3 regions of the Tepiditoga spiralis genome follow, and region 3 is predicted to be linked to each of the others. Evidence: riboswitches for the same ligand, from Rfam matches in the RefSeq annotation. Region 3 holds a riboswitch; each other region holds the start of a gene.
What was found. A riboswitch is a leader RNA that binds a small molecule or an ion and turns the genes downstream of it on or off. The one in region 3 is predicted to bind cobalamin.
Positions count from the first base shown of each region.

Region 1 (4,292 bases), 1.2 Mb from region 3:
AATCCAACGGAACTTAAAAAAATTAAGAGTCCTAATTCTTTTATATTTTTTAAGATATATGTATTCATATTGAAGTTCATTCCTAAAAATTGTTTTAAATTTCCAAAGAATAAAGAACTCATTAAAACTCCTCCCGTTATTCCAAAACTAAATTTGACAACTCCAAAATTAAATTTTATTTTCCCTATAATAATTCCAATTATAATAATTAATGAAAAAGCTATAAAATCAAAGTTTTTTTCATTGTATTGAGTTTCTTTAACATCATTTTTTAAATTTTGTAGTTCTTTTTCAATGTTTATTTTAAATATTTTTGGTAGTAAATACATTGATAAAACTACTACTAGAACTCCTGGTATATATCCAAGGGCATAACCATATCCTACTTGTGTTTCATGAAATTTAGAAGTTTCAAGTGCAGAAGCAAAACCTGGTGAACTTGTTAAAGCACCAGTAAAAATACCACTAAAAATATATTTGTTTGCATTAAATAATTTTTTTAATATAGTGGTGAAAAACATTCCAGAGGAAGTTATTAAGAATCCTAAAAATATAAATTTTAAACCATATTTTTTTATTACATGTATTATGTCTTTTGATGCAAGTAATCCTACTGATGATATGAATAGTATCAAAGAAAAAGAAAAAAAGTTTTTTGAAATTAGACCATTTGTATTTATTTTATTAAATAAATCAGTGTTTTTTTCTATTATAGTTGTTGTTAACCACCCAATAAAAAATCCACTAAATAAAACACCAGAAGTTCCAAGTTTTGTGATTTTTCCAAGTATTAATCCAGTTAAAATTGATAAAAATAGTAAAAAAAATGGATTTAAAAATAAAATTTTTATCTACCTCCATAAAAAAATTTTAATAAAAAGGGGAATTATTCCCCTTTTTATTAATTTATACTAACTCGGGTATAGATTTTGAAACAGGAATTCCCATTTGAAATAATTTTTCTTCTTTATATTCAATACTACCTTCAAAACCTTCTATTATTGCACCTGCATGTCCCATACGTTTTCCTTTTGGTGCAGTTCTTCCGGCAAAAAATACTTTTATTTTTCCATTATATTGTTTATTTAAAGCATATTCTATTCCTGTTATTTCATCATTTCCTCCAACTTCACCTATTATTATTACTTTTTTTATGTTATTATCTATAATATAATCAAAAGCTTCAGCAATAGATGTTCCAATTATTGGATCACCACCCAAGCCAATAGCAACTTTAACTCCTGTTGAATACATAGAAATATAATTTGAAACCTCATACATTAATGTTCCACTTCTTGATATGATAGCAGTATCACCAGCTTTGAATGCCCTTTCTGGCATTATTCCTATTTTAGATATATTTGTTAATATCATTCCTGGACAGTTTGGTCCTATTATAATTATGTTCTTTGCTTTTGCATACTTATATACTTCAAGCATATCATGTTGAGGGATATGTTCTGTAATTATAATAATCTTTTTAATTCCATTATTTATTGCATCTAAAATAGCTTCTCTTGCAAATTTAGCAGGTACAAATATTATGCTTGTATCAGCATGATAGATTTCAACAGCTTTCTTTACAGAATTAACTACAGGTACATTATGAACAAAATTTATATTAGTATTTTTAGATGTTCCACAAACTATATTTGTTCCATATTCTTTCATTTTTTTTGTATGAAAACTTCCTGATTTTCCTGTTATTCCTTGTACACAAACCTTTTCGTTTCCTGTAATCATACTCTTTCACCTTCTTTTATCATACTATACATATCTTCATAAAATGGTATATTATTTTCTATTAATATTTTTTTTGCTTTTTTCTCATTCGTTCCTGTTAATCTTATAAATAGCTTTATATCTTTGTTTTTTTTAGTAAAGTTAACTATAGCATTAGCTATTACATCACATTCTGTTATTCCGCCAAAAATATTCATTACTATTTTTTTAATACCTTCGTTTTTTAATAGTTCAAGAGCCATTATTGTATTTTCTTCATTTGCTCCTCCACCTAAATCTAAAAAGTTTGCAGGAGTTCCACCGTACATCTTAACAGTATCCATAGTTGCCATAACTATTCCTGCACCGCATCCTATTATTCCTGTATCTCCATTTAATTTTACATAATGAAATGGATATTGAGTTTCTTCTTCAAATTCTTGTGCCCACTTTTGCCTATAAATTGCATTGTCATCTAAATGAAAAACAGCATCAAGAGCACAAATACTTCCATCTTTTAACTCTGCAAGTGGATTTATTTCTAATAAGGTTAAATCTTTTTCTCTGAAAATTTTTCTTAACTTTGGTAAAATATTTTTTATTTTAACTGGAAGCTTATCTATAATGCTTTCAAAATTTCCGGTTATTAAACTCTCTGAATCTTCTATGTCTATTCCGCCATCTTTAGAAAATCCTATTATTATGTCCTTTTGTGTTCTATCTAAAATTAAGGATAAATAATATTCTTTTTTTATTTCTTTTTTTTCTTCAATTAAAACTCCGTAAGGCTTTTCTCCTTTTATCTTTTTTTCTAAAAGTAAACTTAGTTTTTTCTTAAAATCATTACATTCATCTGAAAATAAAATTCCACCCGCTTTCATTCTTCCACCAACTAGTACTTGTGATTTTAAAACACAAGGTAAAATATTGCACTGTACTTCTTTTTCTCTTGTTAAAAAAGATTTTGGAACTTTAATACCATTTTTAGAAAGGATTTCCTTTCCAACAAATTCATGAATTTTCATAAATAACCTCCTTTTTTATATAAAAACCCTTCTCACCTCTCCCGCGAGAGTGAGAATATCTTAGAATTGAAGGCAGGTCTCCCGACTTCCGGATCATTCTAATAACTACGCCTTCCCGATTTTATCAGTGGCATTTTGTAGTGTTCGTTCTCGGTTACGGTGGCGGGGCCGTAATGGAGTTTCACCATTTTCCCTTTTAATAAAAAAACCAACAATTCCGTGGGTTATTTACTTTTCAAAGTATATTATATCACTTTGAAAAAAATTTCATAGTTTTTTTATCTTATTAAAAAAACAATTAAATCTATTTGTTTTTAATTAATGTAAAAAATCATAATTCTTTCAAAAAAATTCAAAATATAAAAAATTAAATTTTTTACTCATTAATTATCAGAATATTGTTACGATTGCTTAACCGAAATAATAAAAGTAAATGATATAATAAGATTGAAAATGAAATATGTTATGGAAAGGAGGAATTGATATGAGATTTAACCCAGAAGATTTTTCAGAAAAAGCACTATCAGCAATACAAGAAGCTAATTTATTAGCTCAGGGAAACACAAATAATGTTGTTACTCCAGATCATTTGGCACTTGCAATAATAGAAACGAAAGAACCAAAAATAGCTGATGTTTTTTACAAAAACAATATATATCATGTTGAAAATCAATTAAAAAATTATATTCATAGTCAAAATGGAATGTATTCAAGTAATTCAAATCAAATTTATTTATCAAATGAAGTAGCAGGCGTTTTTAATACTGCAAAGATAGAATCAAATAAACTTGGATTAAAAAAAGTTACACTTTTGGTGCTGTTAATGGCAATATTAATGGAAGGGAATTCTTATTCTGCTAAAATATTAAATGAGTCAACAGATAAAGAAAAAATAGAAGAAGTTATAAAAAAGTATATTGAAAATGGTGAAGATGAAGAAATGAATGAAAGTGAAGATGATCCATTAAAAAAATATACAGTAAACTTAAATCAAAGGGCAAAAGCTGGTAAACTCATGCCTGTTATAGGAAGAGACGATGAAATTTATAGAATGATAGAAATTTTATCAAGAAAAGCAAAAAATAATCCGGTATTAATAGGAGATCCTGGAGTAGGTAAAACAGCTATAGTTGAAGGATTAGCTCAAAATATTGTTAAAGGATTTGCACCAAAATTTTTAAAAAATAAAACTATTCTTCAATTAGACCTAGCAAGATTAATTGCTGGTTCTAAGTTTAGAGGTGAATTTGAAGAAAGATTAAAAAATGTTATAGATGAAGTTATGAAAAAACAAAATGAAGTAATATTATTTATAGATGAACTTCATACTATAATAGGTTCTGGTGCTGTTGAAGGAGGTTCAATGGATGCAGCTAATATCTTAAAGCCAGCTCTTGCAAGAGGGGAAATAAAAGTAATTGGAGCTACAACTATGGAAGAGTATAGAAAGTATATAGAAAAAGATAAAGCCCTTGCAAGAAGATTTCAGCCTGTAACTATTGAAGAACCATCAGAAGAAGAAGCAATACAAATTTTAAATGGATT
Region 1 covers NZ_AP018712.1:756,057-760,348, reverse strand. Annotated here, with positions in the region: gene IGS63_RS03435 (aspartate-alanine antiporter-like transporter) at 1-806, opposite strand, end outside; gene IGS63_RS03430 (succinate--CoA ligase subunit alpha) at 907-1,743, opposite strand; gene IGS63_RS03425 (ATP-grasp domain-containing protein) at 1,740-2,747, opposite strand; cobalamin riboswitch at 2,802-2,975, opposite strand; gene IGS63_RS03420 (ATP-dependent Clp protease ATP-binding subunit) at 3,232-4,292, shown strand, end outside.
Region 1: another riboswitch for cobalamin. It lies ahead of IGS63_RS03425 (ATP-grasp domain-containing protein); the one in region 3 lies ahead of IGS63_RS08940 (precorrin-8X methylmutase).

Region 2 (4,292 bases), 420 kb from region 3:
ATTTTCATCTTGATCATTTATAAATGGATATATAATTTTAATTAATGAAACTAATGAGATTATTAATACAAAAATTATTAATAATTTTTCAGTAAATTTTTTCATTTTATTTATCACCTTTCATTTTAATATACATTATGACCTAATGAAGTTGTATAAATTTTAAACCATTGTTCTTTTGTTAATTTTATATTTAATGAATCAATTGCAATTTTTAATCTTTCTACTTTTCCACTTCCTATTATTGGTAAAATACCTGCTGGATGATTTAAAATCCAAGCATATATAACTTTGTCAATAGAATTTAAGTTTAATTCTTTTGCTACTTCATTTAATACATTATTCAATTTTTTACTTTTTTCATCATTGGGTTTAAATAATAATCCTCCAGCATTAGGAGACCATGCCATTGGATTTACCCTTTTTTTCATTAAAAAATTAATTTCATCATTTTTAAAGTTTGAAAGATTGTATGGTGATACTTCAATTTGATTTGTAATTAATGGAAAGTTTAATCTTGATTCGATCATTTTAAATTGTTGTGATGTGAAATTTGAAACACCAAAGTGTAGTACTTTTCCATCACGTTTTAATTCATTAAATGCTTCTGCAACTTTATTAGGATTCATTAAAGGATCAGGACGATGTATTAATAATAAATCTATATAGTCTGTGTTTAAGTTTTTTAATGATGTTTCTACAGATTTTATTATGTGTTCTTTACTTGTATCATAGTACTTTATGTGATTTTTTTTTGAAAGGACAATGCCACATTTTGTAATTATCTGTATTCTTCTTCTCAAATCTTTTTTATCTTTTAAAACTTCTCCAAAGATTTTTTCACAAGTATAATTTCCATATATATCAGCATGATCAAAGGTTGTTACTCCAATATCGATATCTTTTTCAATTAATTTTAAAAGTTCTTTTTTTGTATAGTTCCATGTGTTCAAACGCATCATTCCATGTACTATTTTAGATAGTATTAATCCACTGTTTGAAAGATTAATTTCATTTGTATTCATTTTTTATCCCCCTTTTTATAATTGTTAGAAAAGAATTTTTAAATTTAATATCATCTTCTTTTGTTCTTTTTGAAGGACCTTTTATATTTTTTCCACTTCTTCTACTTTTTGCCCCAAGATATCTACTCATTAAAAATGAATCAATATTAAATTCGTTAAATATAATTCCACTAAAACTAATAGGAATAGTTTTTTTTGATAATGCTAATGAAGCTAATCCATAATCATTTGTAATAACTATATCTTTTTCTTTTGATGAATTAATTAAAACTAAGTCAACAGAATCTCTACCTGGAGCTACCTTTATTATTTTAGCATAATCAATATTTATATTATGATCAGTACTTGCAAAAATTATAACTTCAATATTATATTTTTTAGCAATTTCTATTATTATATTTTTTACTGGACATGCATCACCATCGACTAAAATTCTCATACTTTAAAAACCTTTGCATATATTAAAGTTGATTGTTCATATTTTTCTATTATTATTTTTCCATCAAAGTCAGTTATTTCTAAAGTATTTTCTGAATTTAGTGTATATTTTTTGTTTTCTATATAAAAATCAAACCTTCCATTTTTTGAATAAAAAATATATGTATTTTTTTTTTCTAATTTTTTAGAAATACTTTTGTTTTTAAAAATAATTTTTTTTATATCTCCATCAAAATTTTTAGAAAGCATTAAATTAAAATCAGTTACTTTTCCAAAACTTTTTGTTTCCCAATCTCCCATAAAAGAATCTTTTTCATATTGAGATAAAATTTTTTCATAATGATTTTCATGAATTAATTTTATTTTTCCTTCTAAAATCATCAATATTCTTTTTATTTTTAATAACTTTGTAAAATTAGATTTTTCTGTTTCAACTGTAGCTGTACTAACTCTCCATAAAAAATTTCTTTTCTCATAAATTGAATTTTCTGGATAGATTTTTAATTCTGTTGTTTTTCCACCAGACCATTTGGATATTTTTAATTTATTTTTTTCAGTAAGTTTTATCATTATTACCTCCTTAATCTTATTACTATTATACATCAATAAATCCATAATTAAAAAATAAATAAACGGGAGCATTGCTCCCGTTTAACACACAACATCACACAGAGGTAAAAAAAACTCCTGAATTCAGATACTCCGAAAACAGGATTTTTTAATTAATTTAAAAAATTTGTTCACTTTCTATTCCCGGAGAAAGTAAAAACTTATTTTTTAGGCAGTTCTCCTGACTTATAGTTCTTCCTACTAATCATACCTTCCCAGAAAAATTCCAGTGGTTTTTAATGATTTTCGTCGCTATTTACAGTGGCCGGACCGTTTTGGATTTACACCAAATTTTCTTTTAAGTCTTACGACACCTAAAAAATTTTATATTAACTTTTAACTTATTCTAACAAAAAAAATCGTTATTGTCAATTCAAATATTCAATAGTTTTTTAATTATTTTTGGGTATATTTTGTGTTCTATTATGTGTATTTGAGTTTCAAGGGCATCAATGTTTTTTGTATAATCTATTTTTATTATTTCTTGTTCTATAATCTTTCCTGTATCCATACCTTCATCAACATAATGTATAGTTACCCCTGTATATTTTACTCCATAATTGTAAGCTTTTTCAATAGAATGTGTCCCTGGAAAAGCTGGTAATAATGATGGGTGTATATTTACTATTTTATTCTTATAATAATTTACTATTTCTGGAGGTAATATTTTCATGTATCCTGCTAATACTATCAAATCAAATTTTAAGTTTTTTAATTTTTCAAATAATTTTTTGTTGTATATTATTTTATTTTTTTCAGATATTATTGTATAAGGTACTTTTAATTTTTTTGCTCTTTCAATTACATAAGCATTTTTTTTATTGCATATTAAATGAGTAATATTTATATTTTCGTTTTTTAAGGCTTCAAAATTAGATCCATTTCCTGAGGCTAATACAATTATTTTTTTCATCTTATTATTTCTACTCCAATACTTCCTTTTTCAACTTTACCTAATATTATGGGATCCTCGCCCATATTTTTTAATTCATCTAAAACTATTTTTTCATTTTCTTTTGAAACGGCATAAATAATAGTAATTCCCATATTGAATGTTTTTAACATATCATCTATATTTACTCCAGCTTCTCTTATTTCATCAAATATTTCTGGTAAGTTCCAATTCATATTTATTTTGGCAGTTAATCCTTCAGGTATTATTCTAATTAAATTTCCTTCTATTCCTCCACCAGTTATGTGTGCTGCAGCATGTATATAATTTTTAATTTTTAAAGTTTGTTTTACTATTAATTTAGTTGGAGCTATTATTTTTTTAGAATATTTTAATTTTTTTTCTTCTAATAGTTTTCTTACAAGTGAAAATCCATTTGAATGTACTCCATTTGATTTTATTGCAATTAAAATATCATTTTCTTTAACTTTTTCTTTTGATAGTATTTCGTTTTTTTCTACTATTCCAACAACAAATCCATCAACGTCAACCTTTCCTTTTGAAAATATTCCAGGTAATTCTGCTGTTTCACCACCTATTAATTGACAGTCTAATTTTTTTAGTTCTTTTGAAAGTTCTTTAACAAAGTTTGATGCGTCAATTGGGTTTAATTTGCCTGTTGCATAATAGTCCATAAAAAATAATGGTTTTGCTCCCATACATACTAAATCATTTAAATTCATGGCTATTAAATCTATAGCTGCTGTATTCCATTGTTTTTCTTCTTCTAATAACATCATTTTTGTACCAACACCATCTGTAGAAGATACTAAAACTGGTTCATTATAATCTTTTAAGTATTTATATATAGGGAATGTTCCTCCATATAAGCCTTTGTTTTCTCCAAGTTCTTCGCTTATATTTTCTAACATTTTATCAGCATTATCTATATTAACTCCACTTTTTTTATAATCCATTATTTACCTCCAAAGCAAAAGAAACAATAATTTTTATATTCTGATCCAAGAATTTCTTTTACACCATTCAATGAAACATATCCAAGAGAATCGGCATGAATTTCACTTTTTATATCTTCTATATTTTTTTGTGCTATCAAATCTTTTTTATTGGGTATATCTACTCCCCAACTACATGTATCTTTTACAGCAGGACTTGCAATTCTAACATGTACTTCATTAGCACCAGCTTCTTTTAACATATCTACAATTCTTTTCATGGTAGTTCCTCTTACTATTGAATCATCTATTAATACAATTCTTTTATTTTTTATAACTTGAATTATTGGAGATAATTTTCTTCTTACTCCT
Region 2 covers NZ_AP018712.1:1,490,482-1,494,773, forward strand. Annotated here, with positions in the region: gene IGS63_RS06895 (metallophosphoesterase family protein) at 1-105, opposite strand, end outside; gene IGS63_RS06900 (aldo/keto reductase) at 126-1,025, opposite strand; gene IGS63_RS06905 (YaiI/YqxD family protein) at 1,012-1,464, opposite strand; gene IGS63_RS06910 (HutD family protein) at 1,461-2,033, opposite strand; cobalamin riboswitch at 2,227-2,405, opposite strand; gene purN (phosphoribosylglycinamide formyltransferase) at 2,446-2,985, opposite strand; gene purM (phosphoribosylformylglycinamidine cyclo-ligase) at 2,982-3,941, opposite strand; gene purF (amidophosphoribosyltransferase) at 3,941-4,292, opposite strand, start outside.
Region 2: another riboswitch for cobalamin. It lies ahead of IGS63_RS06910 (HutD family protein); the one in region 3 lies ahead of IGS63_RS08940 (precorrin-8X methylmutase).

Region 3 (4,292 bases):
AATTTGAGTTCCTATTATATAAATCATTTATAACCTCCATCTTGTAGTACATTTGTTTTATAAAAAAGAGTTACTCTATACTCTGCATCTTGAAATTCTTTTAACTTTTTTATTATTGCATTAACTATTAACTTGAATATACCATTATAATCAATTTTATTTTTTTCATAAAAATCTATTATTTGAGAAACAGGGTTTAACTTTAATATTGAACTTATAATATTTTCATCATATTTTTTCATATAAATAATTGTATATAAAGCAAGAATTTCATTCATACTCCCACTAACTCTACTATCTGTGTTAAAATTTCCAGCAGCTAACTTTATTATTTTTTGAAAACTTCCAGAAATATGTATTTTATTGAACTTTCTTTTTTTTGCTTCTTTTATTGAAAAACCAAAATAATTGCCACATAATACTATATTTTTCTTATCACCAAAGTTTTTTTTATAATTACTTTCTCCTCTTCCACCTAAAACAAATACTATTTCTTCATATTCTTTTCTTATAACATCCATTTGAGGTAATAAAGAATTTTTCCAAGCTTCTTCACTCATTGGTTCTATCATTCCACTAGTACCAATTATTGAAATTCCATTCACTATTCCCAATCTTTTATTAAAAGTCTGCTTTGCTAATTCTTTTCCATTTTCTACTCCAACATATATGTCTGAACCATTTATATTGAAACTTTTTAAAACATCTATCATCATTTTTCTTGGAACGGGATTTATTGCAGGTTCTCCTTTTTTTATTTTCAAACCATCTTTTGTAATTATTCCAACTCCTCCTGCAGAAAAAAATTTATATCCTTTTTTTTTGAATACTGATGCAGAAAATATAATTGAATTATTTGTAATATCAATATCATCACCAGAATCTTTTTTTACCATACAAAAGTATTTATTATTAATTATTTTTCCATTTTCTATTCTTATTTTAATATTAAAACCATTGGGTAAAAGTAAATCCACAAATTTTGGTATATTTCCAGTTATTTGCCATAAAACAGAAGCCTTTAAAGCAGCAGTCGCTGCAGTACCAGTAGTAAAACCTCTTCTTAGCTTTTTTCCATTTACATTAATATACCAATTCACTCTTTAACTCCTTCATTAATGCATTTATAATTGCTGCAGCTATATTACTTCCACCTTGTCTTCCAGGTAAAGTTATACAGGGAATTTTAGATTTTATTAACTCATTTTTCCATTCAGCAGCTCCAACAAATCCAACAGGAACTCCTACTATAAAATCAATATCCTTGTATTCAATTAATTTTCTTAAAGCAGTAGGAGCATTCCCAATTGCAAATAATTTATAATTATTATTTAAAGCCTTCTCCATTGAAATATAAGACCTTGAAACTTTCATACTCTTTGCCTTTTCAGAAACATCTTTATCTGATATATAAGTTTCTACCTTTAAATCTTTAAAAATTCTTTTTGAAATTCCCGCAGCAACCATCTTAACATCAGTAACAATCACTCTTTTTTTAAAAGCTTTTTTAAAACCTTCATAAAAATTATTAGAAAAATATAAACTTTCTCCTATTTTAGGATCACCAGTTGTATGAATAACACGTTTTACAACAGACAATTTAGGTCCAGAAAAATTCTTTAAACTTCCTCTTTCCCTCATTAAATTTTCAATTATTTTAAAACTTTTGTTTTCAATTTCCTTTGGATTTAACATATTACCTCCAAAAAAAAGCATCGTCTTCTCCAGAAAACGATGCTTTTTATTTTTTATATAAAAAACTCCTACTTTCTATTCCCGGAGAAAGTAAAAACAACTACTATTTAGGCAGTTCTCCTGACTTACAGATCTTCCTACTCATCATACCTTCCCAGATAAAACCAGTGGCATTTTATGATTTTCGTCCCTGCTTACAGTGGCCGGACCGTTTTGGATTTTCACCAAATTCTCTTTTAAGTCTAATTTTATTTAGACACCTAAAAAGTTCGATATTAAATTTTCTAATTCATTCTAACAAAAAAAAGATTAGCTGTCAATTCTAATTAATAATAATTAAAAACAATAAAAGCTATATTTCTTGAATTTGTTTGAGCTTACTAAAAATCAAACAAATTATTTAATAATAAAGTTTTAATTATTTTTAATAAATTTATCAAAAATTAATAAAATATCATATTATATATATAATAGAATATGAAATTAAAATAATGATTACTTTATAATTTAAAAAAAAGAAAAGAGTCAACCGAAAAGGTTGACTCAAAGAAAAGTGGCGGGACAAAAACCTACTCTTGCACACACGAAGTGTACTACCATCGGCAGATAAAGGCTTAACGGCCAGGTTCGGAATGGTTCTGGGTGGTTCCCCTTACCTTATCCTCGTCCCAAATTATTCACTCACTAGTGCATAAGAAAGTTTGTCCAAAGCCTCGGGTTATTAGTACCACTCGACTCAATACATCACTGCACTTACATCTGTGGCCTATCTATGTTCTAGTCTCGAACTACCCTTACCTCATAAATGAGCGGGAAGCCTTATCTTGGAGCCCGTTTCCCGCTTAGATGCTTTCAGCGGTTATCGGTCATGTACTTAGCTACTCAGCTCCTGCCATTTGCCTGACAGCTGATTCACCAGCGGTACACTCACTCCGGTCCTCTCGTACTAAGAGCAACCCTCCTCAAGCTTCCTACGCCCGCAGCAGATAGGGACCGAACTGTCTTACGACGTTCTGAACCCAGCTCACGTACCGCTTTAATGGGCGAACAGCCCAACCCTTGGGACCGACTTCAGCCCCAGGATGCGATGAGCCGACATCGAGGTGCCAAACAACGCCGTCGATATGAACTCTCGAGCGTCATTAGCCTGTTATCCCCAGGGTAACTTTTATCCGTTGATCGACCGCGCTTCCACTCGCCTCGGCCGGGTCACTAGGACCATGTTTCCATTCTGCTCGACCTGTCAGTCTCGCAGTCAAGCCGGCTTTTGCCCTTGCACTCACCGGTGGATTTCCAACCCACCTGAGCCGACCTTCGTACGCCTCCGTTACTCTTTAGGAGGCAACCGCCCCAGTCAAACTGCCCACCTAACGCTGTCCGGCTCATGCTCTTCACATTCCACCGTTAGTAAATCATTATAATGAGGGTGGTATCCCAACGTCGGCTCTAGAAAACCTTGCGATCTCCCTTCTTCGCCTCCCACCTATCCTGTACACATTATAACCATTTACAACGTCAGGCTACAGTAAAACTCCATGGGGTCTTTCCGTCTAACTGCGGGTTGTGGGCATCTTCACCCACTCTGTAATTTCGCCGGATCCTCTGTTGAGACAGCTCCCAGATCGTTACGCCATTCATGCAGGTCGGAACTTACCCGACAAGGAATTTCGCTACCTTAGGACCGTTATAGTTACGGCCGCCGTTTACCGGGGCTTCGTTTCGTAGCTCTCACCACTCCACTTAACCTTCCGGCACTGGGCAGGCGTCAGTCCATATACTTCCACTTTTTGTGTTCGCATAGACCTGTGTTTTTGGTAAACAGTCGCCTGGGACTTTCCACTTCGACTCTCAATCGCATTTTGCAACACCATCAAGAGCACCCCTTCTCCCGAAGTTACGGGGCTATTTTGCCTAGTTCCTTAACAGAGGTTATTCCGCTCCCCTTAGTTTTCTCAACCCGTCTACCTGTGTCGGTTTACGGAACGGTCAGTATTTCTCTCAAGCGATATACGAGGCTTTTCTTGGCAGTGTGACTCCTCCCCGTTAGACTTACGTCCTTCCCTTCACAGCTTTTCCTCCACAAGCGGTTTTCCCTACTCGTTTCTTCGGCTTTACTGCTTAGAAGACCTTGCAACTTGGTCTCGGCGATTCACCTCCTGCGTCCCCCCTTATATCTCGTTCATACTGGTACAGGACTCTTTACCTGTTTCCCATCGATTACCCCTTTCGGGTTCACCTTAGGCTCCGACTTACCCTGGGTGGACGACCCTTCCCCAGGTACCCTTAGACTTTCGGGGTGAATGATTCTCACATTCATTTCGCTACTCATGCCCGCATCCGCTCTTGTGTCTCGTCCAGCAAACCTTCCAGTTTACCTTCTCCCTACTACACAATGCTCTCCTACCAATTGGATTACTCCAATTCCGCAGCTTCGGTGTATGGCTTTAGCTCCGTTACATTTTCGGCGCATTGTTCTTCAACCAGTGAGCTGTTACGCACTCTTTAAAGGGTGGCTGCTTCTAAGCCAACCTCCTGGCTGTCTTCAGAACTTCACTACCTTTCACACTTAGCCATTTCTTCGGAACCTTAGCTGGCGG
Region 3 covers NZ_AP018712.1:1,911,151-1,915,442, forward strand. Annotated here, with positions in the region: gene IGS63_RS08930 (SAM-dependent methyltransferase) at 1-27, opposite strand, end outside; gene cbiD (cobalt-precorrin-5B (C(1))-methyltransferase CbiD) at 24-1,100, opposite strand; gene IGS63_RS08940 (precorrin-8X methylmutase) at 1,084-1,695, opposite strand; cobalamin riboswitch at 1,789-1,974, opposite strand; rRNA gene rrf (5S ribosomal RNA) at 2,252-2,366, opposite strand; rRNA gene IGS63_RS08950 (23S ribosomal RNA) at 2,397-4,292, opposite strand, start outside.